Linked DNA regions of Rubinisphaera margarita. The protein of the gene in region 2 interacts with the protein of the main gene of each other region in a pairwise test. Links are inferred from orthologs where the notes say so. Each region holds a gene or a part of one and is shown on either strand. Other genes may lie near its edges.

Evidence for each region. Proteins that work in one complex are often made in the same cells at the same time.
Region 1: the proteins of priA (region 2) and ssb interact in binary tests that used the Escherichia coli proteins (3 or more experiments, as listed by UniProt). The link is inferred for Rubinisphaera margarita from one-to-one orthologs.

What each region holds. Positions count from the first base shown.
Region 1 is NZ_JAKFGB010000007.1:178,569-183,009, forward strand. The notes cover bases 1-2,705. They hold ssb (single-stranded DNA-binding protein), read left to right. Parts: upstream 1-955; coding sequence 956-1,456; downstream 1,457-2,705. Other genes in these bases: pth (aminoacyl-tRNA hydrolase), read left to right, coding at 1-195; rpsF (30S ribosomal protein S6), read left to right, coding at 404-847; rplI (50S ribosomal protein L9), read left to right, coding at 1,598-2,104; dnaB (replicative DNA helicase), read left to right, coding at 2,299-2,705. In the rest of the region: more of dnaB, read left to right, coding at 2,706-3,690; L1A08_RS03015 (SDR family NAD(P)-dependent oxidoreductase), read left to right, coding at 3,677-4,441. UniProt on the Escherichia coli protein: Plays an important role in DNA replication, recombination and repair. Binds to ssDNA and to an array of partner proteins to recruit them to their sites of action during DNA metabolism. Acts as a sliding platform that migrates on DNA via reptation.
Region 2 is NZ_JAKFGB010000009.1:695,096-701,636, reverse strand. What follows is about bases 1,326-4,394. They hold priA (replication restart helicase PriA), read right to left. Parts: upstream 4,005-4,394; coding sequence 1,647-4,004; downstream 1,326-1,646. Other genes in these bases: L1A08_RS06050 (efflux RND transporter permease subunit), read left to right, coding at 4,203-4,394; L1A08_RS06060 (Gfo/Idh/MocA family oxidoreductase), read left to right, coding at 1,326-1,537. Also shown: more of L1A08_RS06060, read left to right, coding at 77-1,325; more of L1A08_RS06050, read left to right, coding at 4,395-6,541.

The DNA.
Region 1 (4,441 bases), on a different replicon or contig from region 2:
GATTTTGCCCGACTGCGTTTTGGCATCGGGCGTCCGAGTGGTCCGATGGACATCTCGGCATACGTCCTGCAGAAGTTCAGCGGAGATGAAGACGACATCATTCAGGAAGCGATCCAGCGAGCAGCCGATGGCGTGGAACTCTGGATTCAATCCGGAGCGGTGGAAGCCATGAATCGCGTTAATCAGAAGGCGTAACGCCCGAGGTCAGGATTCTGGTAGGTCCGAAGATTGATTCTACAGCGAATTTCGCTAACCTAACGTTTTGCGAACGCCGCAAACGAATAACGATTTGATCAGGGCCGAGCTGGTAACAGACTTCGCATCGGTTGTGAATAAGGTCCCCGAGGGGACGTGGACAAGTGGAGTCCCTCAGGGGACAAGGAAACGATTGGGGAGAGACACGTTGGCACTGCGCAGTTATGAAATCATGTTTCTGCTGGACAGCGGAAAATACGCAACGGATCCAGATGGCGTAACTGCCGAGATTCACGGGATGCTCGAGAAAATCGGAGCAGAAATCGTGACGGCTCGTCCCTGGATGGATGGCAAACTGGCTTACCCGATCGAAGGGCACCGCAAAGGTCTGCACTATCTGACCTACGTCAAAGCCGACTCGAACGAAGTGCCGAAGTTGCAGCGTATGTGTCGCCTGAGCAACGTCGTGCTCCGCTACATGTGCATCGTTCCGCCTGAACAGCTGTTCGAGCCGATGTCTCACGCTCTGCTTGACGAGCACGCCAGCCACGGCCATTCCGAAGAGGGAGAAGGCGGCAGCGAAGAGGGCGAGAAGAACGAAAAAAGCGAGAAGAGCGAAGAGAACAAATCAGAAGAAGCCGCAAACGCCTGATCTGTTCCTGCTGCTCATTGAAGACCGGATCGGCCCGTCGAACAGACGCTTTGCCACGAGGCACTCGCGTTTCTCACGGGCAACGTACGGAGAACCAGGAGCTCAACCATGGCCAGCTTTAACCGGGTCATCCTTGTCGGAAACCTCACACGCGATCCACAGGTGCGTTACACCACCGGTGGAACGGCCGTCAGTGAGATTGGATTGGCCGTCAACCGTCAATGGTTTGACAAACAGTCGAACCAGAAGCGGGAAGAGACCACCTTCGTCGACGTCACACTTTGGGGACGCCAGGCGGAAGTGGCCGGCGAATATCTGTCCAAGGGACGCCCCGTGCTGATCGAAGGACGACTCCAGCTCGATCAGTGGGAAGACAAACAGTCGGGTGAGAAGCGCAGCAAACTTCGCGTTGTCGGTGAGACAATGCAGCTGCTGGGCGGACGTGGTGAAGGCGGCGGTGGTGGTGCAGGTGGCGGCGGACGTCCCGCGGGATCTCAGCGATCTCAAGGGGGCGGAAGCTCGGCTCACTCGTCTCGCGACGATGACATGCCCCCTTCTCCAGTCGACTCCTTTTACGACAGTGGCCCCGAAGACGACGTTCCGTTCTAAAGAACGGCCGAAAAACGACGACGGGAACCGAAGAGACAACAATTTTCGCTGCGTGTTTGCCGATTTCAGGGAAGAACTCAGGAAGACGCGACCAGGCAGATCTATCGATACTTTTACAATCCAGACGTTCAAGGTGTGATTATGCGTCAAGTCAAACGTAGACCAGTTTATTCGCCACGCACCCGAGGTGCGGTCGAATTGCTGCTGGCAGAAAACGTTCCCTCTCTGGGTGAGCAGGGCGAAATCGTTCGCGTGAAGCCGGGTTACGCTCGCAACTACCTGCTGCCTCACGGACTGGCCACGATCGCCACCGATGAAAACAAGAAGGCTGTTGAAGAGCACCGTGCTCGCCTCCAGGAAGTCGAGAAGCAGCGTAAGGGCGGTGCCCGCAAGCTGGCCGAATCGGTCTCCAAGTACTCGGTGACCCTGGAAGCGAATGCCAACGAAGAAGGCCACCTGTACGGCTCCATTCTGGGTGCCGACATCAGCAAGGCCCTGATCGCCGCTGGTTATCCGGTTGAGCCGGAACACATTCGCCTCGACGGTCCGCTCAAGGAACTGGGCATGTACACCGTTAAGCTGCAGCTGCACCCCGAAGTCAGCTCAGACGTCAAAGTCTGGGTGGTGCCCGTCAGCAGCCGAAAGTAAGCATCGACTGTTTGCCGCGGCACGTCGCCTGAACTGACGATGCCCGGACCAGTCGCAGAGAATCCGGGGTGTCGACTCTCTCAGGGATCGACATCCCTTTTTTACGCCCTCAGCGAATACCGAATCCGTTTTCGGACCTCGGCCAACACCGGGGTTGCTGAGTGCCGAAGTCGCCTCGACTTGCAGGAGCGTCCATGTCGACCGACACAAAACAGAATGCGATGCAGAGCCTGACCAGCATGCGTCCTCCCAGCAATGTGGATGCTGAGAACAGTGTTCTCGGCTGCCTGATGCTGGTGAATGATACCGTCGATCAGGTGCTCGGCATCCTGCATGTCGACCAGTTCTACGACGATCAGAACCGCCGGATCTTCGGTACGATCACCGAGATGTACGAGCGGGGTGACCGCGGCATCGATGCGGTCACGCTCGCCAACGAGCTGAGCAAACGCGGTTCTCTCGATTCGGCCGGCGGTGTCGCCAAGTTGCTCGAAATCATGGAGACGGTGCCCCACGCCGCCCATGCCGAGTACTACGCGAAAATTGTTCGGGAAAAGTGGCTCCAGAGGCAGCTCATTTACACCTGCAATGAGATCCTGAAGGAAGCTCACCACTCGCCGGACGATATCAACGATATTCTCTCCCGCTCCGAGCAGAAGATCTTCCAGATCGCCGAGCAGCAGGAATCGCTCAGTCGGATCGACATGCGATCGATCCTCATGGAAACCTGGGACCGCATCAACAGCCGCCGTGACCAGGAAGGAACCGTTAGTGGACTTCACTCCGGCTTCCTCGGACTCAATGAACTGACAAGCGGCTATCAGCCTTCGGAACTCATTATTCTTGCCGCCCGCCCTTCCATGGGAAAAACGGCGTTTGTCTGTAACTCGACCCTGGCCGTTTCCGGCATCGCCAAGAGTGGGGTCCTGCTCTTCAGTCTCGAACAGTCGAAAGCGGAGCTTGCCGAACGTCTGCTCTGTATCCACGCCCGCGTCGATGGTCACAAGGTTCGTCAGGGTAATCTCGACGAGATGGATCACCATGCCCTGCTGGAAGCATCGACCGAACTGAGCCAGTTCCCGATTTACATCGACGACGCCCCCGGACGAACCATGTCCCAAATCGCGGCGGTTTCACGTCGTATGAAGCGCCAGCACGATATCGGCATCGTGATCATCGACTACCTGCAGCTCATCGAAGCCGAGGACAAGAATCAGCCTCGTGAACAGCAGATTTCGTCGATCACCCGGCGACTGAAGTTCCTGGCCAAGGACCTCGATATTCCGGTGATCGCTCTGGCCCAGTTGAACCGAGGCGTGGAACAGCGGGAAGACAAACGACCGCGACTGGCCGACCTGCGAGAATCGGGGGCCATTGAACAGGATGCCGACGTCGTAATGTTCCTGCATCGTCCGGAAGCCTACGATCCGGAGGACCGCCCGGGCGAGGCGTTCGTGATTGTCGCCAAGAACCGAAGTGGTCCGATTGGTGACGCCCACCTGACCTGGGTGAAACAGCAATTGCGATTCGCCGATTACAGTCCATTGTCTCAGCCCGAAGGGGGATGGGTCGATGACGGCTTCTGATTCCCCATCGGACAAAGCCATGCCGGAAGAACGATTCGCCAGTCTCGACAGCCGGGCCGCGATGGTAACCGGCTCGTCATCGGGCATCGGTCGAGCCATCGCGCTGGAACTCGCCGCCGGCGGAGCCGACGTGATTGTCCATTACAACAGCAACCGCGATGGAGCCGAGGAAACGGCCAGGCAAATCCGCGATTGCGGACGAAGAGCGGTTCTGTTGCAGGCCGATCTCAGCAATGAAGCCGCCGCCGGGACACTCGTCGAGGATGCCTTCACGGCTTTTCCTCAGCTCGACATCTGGATCAACAATGCCGGCGTCGATCTGCTGACTGGCGAAGCTCGTGACTGGCCCTACGAGACCAAACTGCAGCGTCTTTTCGAAATCGACGTGCGGGGCACGGTTCTGCTTTCAAAATCGGCCGGCAAGCGGTTCATGGAATCGAAGCGAGGCACGATCATCAACATTGGCTGGGATCAGGCCGAACGGGGCATGGAAGGCGATAGCGGTGAACTGTTCGCCACGGCCAAGAACGCCATTATGGGCTTTTCCCGCTCCCTGGCTCTTTCGCTTGCTCCGGATGTTCGCGTGAACTGCGTCGCCCCGGGATGGATTCGCACCGCGTGGGGGGAAGGCGCCGGCAATACGTGGCAGGAGCGGGTTCTTCGAGAAACGCCGCTCAAACGCTGGGGGACTCCTGAAGATATCGCCCACTGCGTGCGGTTTCTGGTGTCCGTTGAGGCGAACTATCTGACC
Region 2 (6,541 bases):
ATGCTGGCCGATCCATCAACCAACGGGAATGCGTTCTCGAATTCCGCTAACTCAACTTGCGTGAGGATTTTGAAATATGTGTGCATTGGATCGTCGACAGTTTCTCAAGGGCAGCCTCGCTGCGGGGGCATTTGTTTCGCTGTCAGCAGCTGGCGTACGGGAAACACGAGCCGCCAATGAAACGATCAACATCGCCATCATCGGGATGGGGGGACGTGGCGGGGAACATCTCAAGCAGTTCAGCTCGCTGGAAAGCGTCAACATCGCCGCAGTCGTCGACCCCGATGAAGCCCGCACCGGCAATGCTCTGAAGAATGCTCCCAACGCCAAAGCCTACACCGATCTGCGGAAGATGCTCGAAGATCCGAACATCGATGCCGTGACGATCGCCGCCTGTAACCACTGGCATTGCCTGGCCGCCATCTGGGCTATGGAAGCCGGCAAGGATGTCTATGTCGAAAAACCGCTGTCGCACAGTCAGTGGGAAGGTCGGCAGGTCGTCAATGCGGCTCGGAAGTACAACCGCATCGTGCAGATCGGAACGCAGCAGCGGTCCTCGCCGATCCAGGAAGAAGCCAAACGGTTCCTGCACGAAGAACAGGGACTCGGCAAGATTCAGTGCGTGCAGGTCTGCCGCTACGGCGTCCGTTCTTCCATCGGCAAACGCTCCAAGCCGCTGCCGATTCCTGAAGGCGTCGATTACGATCTCTGGCTCGGACCTGCTCAGGATGAAGAGCTCTATCGCAACAAATTCCACTACGACTGGCACTGGGACTGGAACACCGGCTCCGGTGAGATGGGCAACTGGGGCGTCCACGTACTCGACGACGTCCGCAACGTCGTTTTCCAGGATTCCGTCAAGCTGCCGAGCCAGATCATGGCCGGCGGCGGCCGCGTGGTCTGGAACGATGCCGGCGATACGCCGAACGTTCACTTCGCTTACTTCGACACCGGCGAGATTCCGACCTATATCGGCCTGAGCAACCTGCCCGCCGAACCGGGCGACAAAAAGGGACTCAACTACCGTGGAACAACCAGCGGTTACGTCGTGCAGTGCGAAGGCGGCCGCTACAACGGACGTCGCGGCGGTGGCGATGCCTACGACAAGAACGGCAAGAAGATCCGCGAATTCCGTGGCTCCTCGGGAACGTCACATGCACTCAACTTCATCGAAGCTGTCCGCAAGGGCGACAACTCCGATTTGAAAGCCGAGGTTTCTGTCGGCCACGATTCGACCGGCTGGTGCAATCTGGCCAACATCGGCTTCCGTTGTGGAGAGGACTTCAACTCCGAAGTCATTCAGGACGTCACCCTGCCGAACGATGCCGCCCGCAAGGTCTGGGACGATCTGCTCACTCAGATGGAACAGCACCTCGGCGCTCACGGCTACAAAATGAGCGACTCCGAAATCCGTCTGAGCCCGATGCTCGCGCACAACCCCGAAACGGAACGCTTCACCGGCGACCACGCCGAGAAGGCCAACTCGTTCCTGAAACGCAAGTACCGCAAAGGATTCGAAGTCCCCGAGATTTCGTAAGCAAGTCCGCAACCCGCCCTCAAGAAACTCCCCGCGAACCACAACTCGCGAGGAGTTTTTTTGTGGCGATAACGGAGTGAGTCGCAGAGTGGAGTACCGATACCGGCCTTTACCGCATCTGCAGGGGATCGACATCCAGGGCGTATTCGATGTCAGGGATCTTGTCGATCTTTTCGCGGCAGCCTTTCAGCAGGGTGCGGTGAGCTTCATGTGAAGGCGCCGTGATCAGCAGATGATAGCGGAAGTAATCCTTGTGTCGGGCCAGCGGGGCGGGAGCGGGACCAAGGAAGCGGTACGAGTCGGGAAGTTCTTTCGAGTAATCGCGAAGAATATCGCCCATCACCAGAGACGCCGCCTCTAGCGGCTCTTCATGCTTGCCTCGCAGGATGATTCGCAACAGAGCGGTCTGCGGCGGCATGCGGCGTACTTCCCGGTGCCCCAACTCTCGTTGAGCGAAACCAACGTAATCGTGACCGGCGGCAAAGCGGATCGCTTCAGCGTCAGGCTGCATTGTCTGCACCAGCACTCGGCCGCCGCGGGAACTGCGGCCTGTTCGTCCCGCGACCTGAGAGATCAGCTGAAACGTGCGTTCGGAAGCTCGGAAATCGACCTGATGCAGCGCGGTGTCTGCATCGACAACGCCAACCAGCGTGACATTCGGGAAGTCGAGCCCCTTGGCGATCATCTGTGTCCCCAGCAGGATGGAGACCTCGCCGTGACGGAATCGCTCCAGAGCTTCGTCGTGGCTGCCCGGCTTCCGCATTGAATCGCTGTCCATTCGCAGGACGGCCACGCCGGGAAATTTGTCACGGACCTCTTCCTCGAGCCGCTGTGTCCCGGAGCCGAAATGCCGCATGCCGGGTTTCTTGCACTTCGGGCAGTGCGATGGCATGGGCGCTGAGAAGTCGCAGGTGTGACACAGACAAAGCCTCTTGTCCTTGTGCCAGGTCAGGCTGGTCGCACAATGCGGACAACTCAGTTTCTCGCCACAGGCTCGGCACCAGAGCACGGGGGTAAATCCGCGGAGGTTGAAGAAGAGAATGATCTGCCCGTCGTTCTTCAGAGCCTGATCGATCGCGTTCTTGAGCGCCCGTCCGATGTTGTGTCCACGCCGGATGAGTGGATCGTTGACGGTATCGACCGTGACGACCGGCGGCATCGGCAACTTCTCGATTCGCTCCGGCATGCTGACGAGGTGGTAACTGCGATTCTTCGCGTTCCACCAGCTTTCGAGCATCGGCGTGGCCGAGCCGAGGACGAGGGGAATGCCTTCCATCTCCGCCCGTTTGCGGGCCACTTCCCGGGCGTGATACCGAGGATTGGTTTCCTGCTTGAAGGTCGTTTCGTGTTCTTCGTCGATGACGATCAACCCGAGTCGAGGCGTCGGGGCGAAGATCGCACTGCGGGCCCCGACCACGACCTGCACTTTGCCGGCTGCAATCTGTTGCCAGTGCCAGTGTCGTTCACTGTCACTCAGATGACTGTGCAGCACGGCAACGGAATCGAATCGGCGGCGGAAGCGGCGAATCGTCTGCGGCGTCAGGCTGATTTCCGGAACGAGCACGATGGCCTGCCGACCGAAATCGACCGCGTGCCGGATCGCACGAATGTAGACTTCGGTCTTGCCGGACCCGGTCACGCCGTGCAGCAGGAATGTTTTGTTGCCGCCGAACAGATCGACCGACTTCACCTCCTCGGTCCCCTCGGCTGCCGATCGCGGAGCCGCCTTCCGCTGGTCAATCGCTTTCATGATCGCCGTGAGAGCCGCCTGCTGCTGAAACGACAGGTTGAGATCCTTCTCCCGTTCCACCGGACGAAGGGCCGGCTCGAAGTGCATTCGCGTTTCACGAAGCGCTTCGAGGACATCTTTCTTGAGCAGCGTATTAATCGGCGATACTCCGCAGCCGGCGGCTTCGGCCAGTTGATCGACCGGCAGCGGCACGCCCGCTTCCTGCAACGCGGCGATCACTCCCTTTTGCTTTTTAGACAGCTGCAGCTCTTCGAGTTGATCGACCATCTCCGGGGCGATCTGGATCAGCTTGATCTGCCGGGTTCCCGCACTGTTCTTGACGGCAGCGGGAATGACGGCGTGCAGCACCTGCCCCCAGGAGCAGAGGTAGTACTCGCCAATCCACTTCGTGAGCGCGAGCATCTTCCGATCTGCTAGCGGTTCGCGATCGAGGACGGCCAGAACCTCTTTGAATCTCCGCGGCTTCTTGATCTCTCCCGGAAGTCCGTGGGTCAGTTCCACGCAGAAGCCATTCGTCGGACGATCGCCACGTCCCAGCGGAACCTGAACACGCTGTCCGGGCTGGATCATTTCCCGCAGTCCGGTCGGAACCAGATAGTGGTAAGCTGTCTCCATAGGACGATTGAAGACCACAGCCGCGAACAGCTGGTCGTCGCGACTGGCCTGCTGCCATTTCAGTTCGGCAGCATCTTCAAACAGATTCTGTTGGCGGCTCACGCAGAAAACTCGGGGTCGTCTTGGGTTCAGGGGAAGTGCACAGGAATCTTTACGCGTTCCCCGAGTCACATCAAGCCGGGAGGGGCACTGCATTCTCATCTCGCGGCGGCGGGTGCGGCGAAAAGTCCGCTGTGCAATTCCCCATGGCCCAACTAAACTCCAGGGGCTTCATCCCGCCTCTTTTTTGAACTCGAATCTATGTCGCTTCCACGGTTCAGCGTTAACAATTCGGTTCTGGTGAACATGCTGATGCTCGTCCTGCTGTTCGCCGGGACGGCGCTCGCGTTCACGCTCGTGCGGGAAATGTTCCCCGAAACGCGGCCCGATCAGGTCACGATTTCGGTGATCTACCCAGCCGTGCAGCCCGATGAACTCGAAAAAGCGGTCACGATCAAAATCGAAGAGGCGATCCGCGATCTCGAAGAAATCGAGAAGGTCGATTCGACGGTTCAGGAGGGAATGAGTACGACGGTCGCCACGTTGTACAACGAAGTCGACGACATCGATACGGTCCGCGAGAAGATCGATATCGAGATCAGTGCGATCAACAACGAGCTGCCCGACGATATTGAGAGCATCACCGTGCGCAATGTCGAGCCGATGCTGCCGGTACTGTCGGTTTCGCTGTTCGGGGAAGGAAGCGAAGCCGAACTGAAGAAGGCGGCTCGCGATCTGCGCGACGAACTGCTCGAACTGCCGGGGATCAGTGACATCACCATTTCCGGCACCCGGGACGACGAAATCAGCGTCGAGATCCGCCCGCTGATGCTGCTTGAATACGACCTGACCTTTCAGGAAGTCGCCTCCGCTATCCGGGCCACCAATCTCGATGTCTCCGCCGGCAACCTGAAAGGTCCCCGCGCGAATGTGAATGTGCGGACGCTCGGGGAAGAGATCGAGGGAAAAGAGCTGGGCGATATTGTCGTCAAGAACACGCCGACCGGAAAGAAGATCTACCTCCGCGACGTGGCGACAATTCGGGATGAGTTCGTCGATGTCGATATCGAGAGCTACTTCAACGGGAAGCCGTCCGTCACCCTGATCATTCAGAAGACGAAATCGCAGGACGCGATCCAGATCGCCAACATGGTGCGGGCCTACGTTCGCGGCAAGCAGCAGGCCGACTTCGATGCCTACGGACTGGAAGCGGCGGCGAAACAGCCCTGGTACAGCCGGCCGTTCGCGATTGCCCTGGCGAAGTTCTCCAGCACGGTCAACTGGATCGCCGGCCGGCCCGATCCGAAGCAGATCTACGAAACAAGCTACGCCGACCCGTTCCGCCACAACTTCGAAATCGCTCTGCACAGTGATCTGTCGCGATTCATCCGCGGGCGTCTAGACCTGATGACCCGCAACGGGATGTCGGGGCTAGTGCTCGTGCTCCTCTCGCTGATTCTGTTCCTCAACTGGCGGGTCGCTCTGTGGGCCGCGATGGGACTGCCGATCTCGTTCATGGGCACCTTTCTGGTGATGTGGATGTTCGGCGTCTCGATCAATCTGCTGTCGATGTTCGGGCTGATCATCGTGCTGGGGATTATCGTCGACGATGCCATCGTGATCGGCGAGAACATCTTTCGGCACGTCGAAGAAGGCGAGGAATCGACCGAAGCCGCCGTCCGTGGAGCCGAGGAGGTGATGTGGCCGGTGATTGTCGCGGTGACAACCACCATCGCCGGGTTCGCTCCACTGCTGTTCATCAAGGGCCGCATCGGCGACTTCATGCGGGAACTGCCGATCGTCGTCCTCGCGGCTCTCTCCGTCTCGCTCATCGAAGCCCTGGTGATCCTCCCCGCTCACCTGCGACATCTGAAGAAACCGAAAAAGAAAGGCTCCGCCGAACGCCAGTCCAGCAACACCGGCATCCGCAAACTCTGGCACAGGCTGGAAGATTTCCAGGAATCGTTCATGCAGAACGTCCTGATGAAACCGTACGAGGTCATCCTTCGAGGAGCCATGCGGTGGCGCTATGTGACGATCGCCGGAGCGATTTCGCTGGTGTTCATGTCTATTGGACTGATGGCCGGCGGCATCGTTCCCTTTGAATTTATACAAAAAATGGATAGTGAAACCGTCACGGCTGATATCGAAATGCCGATCGGAACCGTGATTGATACGACGAGAGAGAAATTGATCTCCGTTTCTGAATTGATTGCTGATCCCGAACGCTTTCCCGAAGTGAACACGGTCCAGACGACAGTCGGTTCACAGATCAACCTTGGTGGAACCGGTGCAACAGGCGGAAGCCAGCAATCTCATCTCGGTCAGGTGATTGTCGAACTTTTGGAAGCTGATCAACGAGAAAAGCGAGGACTCCGCTCAAGCGAAGAATTGTTGATGGAGTTTCGGAAGATCACGGAAACGTTGACCGGTGTGAATTCTGTGAAATGGGAAGCCATGAGCGGAGGCCCAGCCGGAAAAGATATCGAGATCAAGGTTGTGGGCGAAGATCTTGGAGAGCTCTATGCAGTCTCCGAACAGATTAAAACCGAGCTGGCTTCCTATGAAGGCGTTGTGGACCTCGACGACGATTACGATCT